DNA from 2 places in the Clostridium sp. JN-1 genome. Region 1 is predicted to be linked to the other one. Evidence: riboswitches for the same ligand, from Rfam matches in the RefSeq annotation. Region 1 holds a riboswitch; the other holds the start of a gene.
The links. A riboswitch is a leader RNA that binds a small molecule or an ion and turns the genes downstream of it on or off. The one in region 1 is predicted to bind S-adenosylmethionine.
Positions count from the first base shown of each region.

Region 2: linked by a shared signal. The riboswitch ahead of metK (methionine adenosyltransferase) and the one ahead of EBB51_RS07920 (methionine ABC transporter ATP-binding protein) in region 1 are both predicted to bind S-adenosylmethionine.

Region 1 covers NZ_CP033465.1:1,680,755-1,684,174, forward strand. Annotated here, with positions in the region: gene EBB51_RS07915 (methionine ABC transporter permease) at 1-631, opposite strand, end outside; gene EBB51_RS07920 (methionine ABC transporter ATP-binding protein) at 618-1,589, opposite strand; SAM riboswitch class I at 1,688-1,801, opposite strand; gene EBB51_RS07925 (undecaprenyl diphosphate synthase family protein) at 1,970-2,614, shown strand; gene EBB51_RS07930 (PhzF family phenazine biosynthesis protein) at 2,827-3,420, opposite strand, start outside.
Region 2 covers NZ_CP033465.1:207,263-210,682, forward strand. Annotated here, with positions in the region: gene yyaC (spore protease YyaC) at 1-3, opposite strand, end outside; gene EBB51_RS01025 (hypothetical protein) at 188-787, shown strand; tRNA gene EBB51_RS01030 (tRNA-Thr) at 949-1,024, shown strand; tRNA gene EBB51_RS01035 (tRNA-Tyr) at 1,030-1,115, shown strand; tRNA gene EBB51_RS01040 (tRNA-Val) at 1,124-1,199, shown strand; tRNA gene EBB51_RS01045 (tRNA-Tyr) at 1,285-1,370, shown strand; SAM riboswitch class I at 1,451-1,554, shown strand; gene metK (methionine adenosyltransferase) at 1,624-2,799, shown strand; gene EBB51_RS01055 (ATP-dependent RecD-like DNA helicase) at 2,945-3,420, shown strand, end outside.

The sequences.
Region 1 (3,420 bases):
TATATAATAGATTTCCAATTCCCTGAAGAATCTGTACAAGAACTATGAGTATTACAACTGTATACATCATAATATCTGTTTGAAATCTATAATATCCATATTTTATGGCTACATCTCCAAGACCTCCACCGCCAATGGCACCTGCCATAGCTGAGCAGCCTATAACACTTATTACAGTAAGTGTTATTCCAAGTACAATTGATGGAAGAGATTCCTTAATCATAACCTTGAATATAATTTGAAGATCACTTGCTCCAAATGACTTTGCAGCTTCTATTACTCCTGGATCTACTTCTTTAAGCGAAGATTCTATTACTCTAGTTGCAAAAGGTGCTGCTGCTATTGTAATTGGAACTATTGCAGCAGTAGTTCCAATAGTTGTACCTACAATCATCTTTGTAAAAGGCAAAATTGCTACCATTAATATGATAAAAGGAAAAGATCTTAAAGTATTAACTATAAATTCTAAAACTTTATTTACCACTTTGTTTGGTCTTAAACCTTTTTCATCAGTTATTATAAGAATAATTGATGGTATAAATGCAATTAATACAGCTATAACTGTTGATAAAAAAACCATATATAATGTTTCGCCAAAGGCCGGCAATAAAACTTCATTAATTAATTCCATTTTGTTCTACCTCCCATTTTATATTTTTTGAAGATAAGAAATTACATATTTTGTCCTTATGTTCTCCATCAAAATTTATTACAAGACTTCCAAGTACATCATTTCTGAACTTCTCAAGTTTTCCCCAAACTATAGAAATATCTATATCAAGCTCTCTTGCCATAGAAGTTATTATACTTTGAGTACTTATTTCCTTGGGGAAGAATATTCTTATATTCACTCCCGTTTCAGGAAGAGTTTTGTCTTCTCCTAAGAGACTTTTTAAATTATTGTTTGGCTTTAAAAATAAGTCTTTTACATATCCTACATCCTTTATTTGTCCATTTTCCATAACTGCAACCCTTTGACATACCTGCTTAATTACTTCCATCTGGTGAGTTACTATAACTATAGTTATATTTAATTCATCATTTATCTTTTTTAAAAGCTGTAGTATAGACTTTGTAGTTTTAGGATCTAATGCCGATGTTGCTTCATCACATAAGAGAACTTCTGGATCTAAAGACATTGCCCTTGCTATTGCAACCCTCTGCTTTTGTCCGCCGCTTAAATTTCTAGGTTTGCTATTGGCTTTATCTTGAAGTCCAACAATTTTTAGCAATTTTAAGACTTTTTCGTCTATTTCTTTTTTACCATATCCCCATACTTCCATAGGAAGAGATACATTTTCATATACTGTCTTTCTATTTAGCAAGTTAAAATTTTGAAATATCATTCCAATCTTTTTTCTAAACTCTCTTATTTCCTTTGATTTCATATCTTTTATTTCTTTCTCATCTATCTTTACACTTCCACTATCATAACTTTCAAGTCCATTCAAGCACCTTAAGAGTGTAGATTTACCAGCACCACTTTGTCCTATTATTCCAAATATCTCCCCCTTGTTTATATGCAAATTTATATCTTTCAGTACTTGATTTTTTCCAAAGTTTTTATTTACATTATTTATTTTTATCATTAAAATACCTCCCAATTTTAATTGTTTAAAACATATATCATATAAAAATGCAAAATTAAAAGCCGAAGAAATATCTCCAGCTTAAATAAACCTAATATTTCTCATCTTTCAACTATAAATATAGCTGCAGGAGTTGGCACCATTATATTATTAAACATAATACTGGTTGCCGGGTTTCATTGGGCCAGTCCCTCCACCGCTCTTGATAAGTGAACTTCAATATTAATTTGTTTTATTATGATTAATATTATAATTATATATTAAATCATTGTCAATAGTTTTTTATCGGACTTTACTTAATTTATTTAATAACTTAAAATATGTATGAACACTTGTTATTGTGGTGATAATTACATAGAAAGTATAAGAAGGTGAAATATGTGAGAATTCCAAATCATATAGGAATAATACCTGATGGTAACAGAAGATGGGCCGTCAGCAATGGATTAAAAAAAGAAGATGGATACTCATGGGGTCTTGAACCAGGTATGAAATTATTTAAGATATGTAAGAAATTAGGTGTAAGAGAACTTACTTATTATGGTTTTACTGTTGACAATACTAAGAGACCTGCAGTTCAAACCAAATCATTCACTAAAGCTTGTATAGAAGCCGTAAACATGCTTTCAAAAGAAGACGCTTCCTTACTCGTAATAGGAAATACAAAATCTCCTATGTTTCCAAAAGAACTTCTCCCGTATGTAAATAGAAAAAAGTTTGGTAATGGTTCTATGAAAGTAAACTTTTTGGTCAATTATGGTTGGGAATGGGACTTATCAAATATTAAATCACATACTGGAAATAGTGCTAAAAATATAATTAAATGTTTAAAATCTAGCGATGTAAGTAGGTTAGATTTAATAATAAGATGGGGAGGCAGAAGGAGATTAAGTGGTTTCTTACCAGTACAATCTGTATACTCAGATTTTTATATAATTGATGATTTGTGGCCTAACTTCAAACCAGATCATATATCCGAAGCATTACAATGGTATGATCATCAAGACATAACACTAGGCGGCTAAACTTTACAGTTAAAAGTTAGTAGTTAAGAACACGAATCATAGTATATATTTATATCAATTTAAAGGAAGCCTTTTGACTTCCCTTAATTCGTTTTATGAATATTGTGTAATACTTTTTTATGCTTATGTCACATATACTAAATAATAATAAATTATGATGTGAATTTGATTTAACACTATTATGGGATACCTAACTTTACATAAAAGTTATATTAGAAATTGATGTCTGCAATAGAATACAGTGCTGCTTTTCCACTCATTTTAATGCGGTTGCCCTCAACTTTGCAATACAAGGTTCCACCTCTCCTCGAAGCTTGATATGCAATAATATTGTTCTTTTTTATCTTATTTGCCCAAAACGGAACTATATGGCAGTGACCTGAACCGCAAACCGGGTCCTCTGGCACATTAAGTTTAGGAGCGAATGAACGTGATACACAGTCAAAGTTTTTTCCTTTTGCTGTAACTTGCAAAAGCAAACCGTCTAGTTCCTTAACTTTTTCTATATTAGGATTCATGCTGCAAACATCTTCTTCATTTTCTAATACGCAAAGTAAATCTCTAGACATCCATGCCTCAACGGGACGTACACCAATTGCCTCAACCATGGCATCAGTTACTTCCACTTTTTTTAGTTCATATGCTGGAAAATCCATTTCTAAAAGTTCATCATTTTTATTGACTGTCAAAATACCACTTAAAGTTTCGAAACGAACCTCTTTCAAACTTGGTTCTACAAATGTCATTATTATATATGCCGCAGCCAAAGTCGCATGCCCACAGAGATCTATTTCACCTCCAGGAGT
Region 2 (3,420 bases), 1.3 Mb from region 1:
CAAAAAAATCACCTCCTGATGGGACAAGTATGCACCTTATAAAGATAATCCCTAAATTATTTATATGACTTAAACTATTTAAATATTAAAGTTCAAGAATAAAAAATACATACTTGACAATAATGAGTAAATGATGAGTAATATAGTGCAGCATACGCTGCACGAGATATAATTGGGAGGAATAAGAATGAATAAGAAAATCTTATCATTTATCATAATTTTATGTACCATTATATCTGTCTTTATAATAAGATATGTTCATAAAGTAAACATTAATGATAATTTTATAAGTAATAAGATAAGTGTCTTTAATAATAAACAAAACAAGCATCAAAATAATAATAACGATAATAATATAAAAAAGTTTTCATATCTCTTTAGTGATATATGCTTTACGAATATAAATAGTGACTATAAAAAAGGTAAATTAGATGAAATAGGTGAAAAATTTAAAGATGATAAGAGAGCGTTCTTTAGTGACAGCAGCGAAGTTGTTAAAAATGATACTTCGAAAAGTATAAATAAATTGCCCAAAAGTGAAGAAGAAAATAAATCCATTTCTAAAATATCTAATTCTAATCCAGAAAAAAGTTTAACTGCTGCAGACATGGAAAAGTTAAATAGCATGGCTAATAAGTTACCTGCAGTCGATTGTGAAAAGGTCAAAAGTTGGCTTAAAAGTGGTAAAACCCAAGATATTGAAAAAGCTCTTAAATTATTGAAACAGAGGCTATCTAACGATGATTATCAAAAAATTAAAACTATATATGACAAGTTTATAAGTTAAAAGTAAACACATGCGTAAAGTAAAGAAATATATTGTAATGTGAAGAAAAATCCATGTAATATTATATAATCACTAAAGCATACAGTTGAATTTAGAATCACAACAATGTATACTATTTGATGTTGGCGTTAGTACAACTTAATAATTTAAATGGTTTTTATGCTGGCATAGCTCAGTTGGTAGAGCAACTGACTTGTAATCAGTAGGTCGAGGGTTCGAGGCCTTCTGCCAGCACCAAATACGGAGGAATTCCCGAGCGGCCAAAGGGGGCAGACTGTAAATCTGTTGTCATTCGACTTCGATGGTTCGAATCCATCTTCCTCCACCATAAATTATGGGCGCATAGCTCAGCTGGGAGAGCATCTGCCTTACAAGCAGAGGGTCACAGGTTCGAGCCCTGTTGTGCCCACCATTTAAATTAAATGTTAGTAGTATTTAAGTAATTAGTTTACTTAAAGTATGAATTTATGTAAAATGATTTTATTAATTAATAATATGGAGGAATTCCCGAGCGGCCAAAGGGGGCAGACTGTAAATCTGTTGTCATTCGACTTCGATGGTTCGAATCCATCTTCCTCCACCATAAAAACACTTTTACGTGTTTTATTTTTATATAACTATATGTTTAAATCTACTAAATTTGTAATTAATTTAATATTTAAACTCTTATCAAGAGAGGTGGAGGGAAAGGGCCCGATGAAACCCGGCAACCAGCTGTGAGCTAAGGTGCCAATTCCTGCAGTATAAATTAACCTGCAAGATAAGAGAGTTGTTAAGTAATTTAACCTCTTCTTATTGAAGAGGTTTTTATTTTATGAAATTGGAGGGGTAAATTTATGAGAAGATTGTTCACATCTGAATCAGTTACAGAAGGACATCCAGATAAAATGTGCGATCAAATTTCAGATGCTATTCTGGATGCTATATTGGAGAAAGATCCTAATGGTAGAGTAGCTTGTGAAACGGCTACAACTACAGGAATGATTCTAGTAATGGGAGAGATATCTACTAATTGTTACATAGATATTCCTAAGATAGTTAGAGAAACTGTAAAGGAAATAGGATATACTAGAGCAAAGTTTGGATTTGATTGTTCTACTTGTTCGGTTATAACATCAATCCATGAACAATCATCAGATATAGCACTTGGTGTAGATGAAGCACTAGAATCAAAAAAAGGTGAAATGGATAAAACTGAAGCTATAGGTGCTGGAGATCAAGGAATGATGTTTGGATTTGCTACGAATGAAACTCCAGAATATATGCCCATGCCTATTTCTTTAGCTCATAAACTTGCAAGAAGATTAGCTAAAGTTAGAAAGGATGGAACTTTAGATTATTTAAGACCTGATGGGAAAACGCAAGTTACTGTTGAATATGATGATAACAAACCGGTTAGAATAGATACTGTGGTTGTGTCAACTCAACATGATTCTGATACAACGCACGATCAAATAGAAAATGACATTATAGAACATGTAATAAAACCAGTTATTTCACCTGAACTTTTAGATGAAAATACTAAGTATTTTATAAATCCAACTGGAAGATTTGTAGTTGGAGGTCCTCAAGGAGATTCAGGACTTACAGGTAGAAAGATAATAGTTGATACCTATGGTGGATGTGGAAGACACGGCGGCGGTGCTTTTTCAGGAAAAGATCCAACGAAGGTTGATAGATCTGCTGCTTATGCTGCAAGATGGGTATCTAAAAATTTAGTTGCAGCTGGAGCTGCTGATAAATTAGAAATACAACTTGCATATGCTATAGGTGTTGCACAGCCAGTTTCTATAACAGTTGATACTTTTGGAACATCAAAGATATCAGAGGATAAGATTGTAGAAATAGTTAAAAAGGTATTTGATCTAAGACCTGCAGCTATAATAAAGGAATTAGATTTAAGAAGACCGATTTACAAACAGATTGCTGCTTATGGACATTTTGGAAGAACTGATATAGACTTGCCTTGGGAAAGACTAGATAAGGTTCAAGAAATAAAGAAATATATCTAAAGTTAATTTTGAAGTTTATTAAGGATTTAGTGTGATTATAAGATTTATCATGCTAAATCTTTTTTTTGATAGTATATATTCTATTTTTATATGATTTAATGATATAATTATTGATAAATAAAATAACATATTTAGGAGAGATTGTATGCAAGAATTACAAGGAAACATTGACAGTATACTTTTTCAAAGTGATAGTGATGGATATGTAGTTGCACGATTTAAAGAAAAATTTAAGCGTCAATGTATCACAATAGTTGGATGTATACCATATATTACAGAGGGCGAAAATTTAAAGTTAGAAGGTGAGTGGACTACTCATCCGCACTTCGGAAAACAATTCAAGGTATCTTCGTGTGAAGAAATTGTTCCAGATTCTACAGCAGGTATAGAAAGATATCTTGCATCTGGAGTAATATCTGGAATAGGACCTGTAACTGCTAGAAAAATTGTTGAAAAGTTTGGAGAAAAAACTTTAGAAATTTTAGATAATGATATAACAAGGCTTCGAGAGATAGAAGGAATAGGAGAAAAAAAGATACAATTGATATGTAATTCTTACTCAAAACAAAATGAAATAAGAAGTCTTATGATTTTTTTTCAAACATATGGGATCACAGCAAA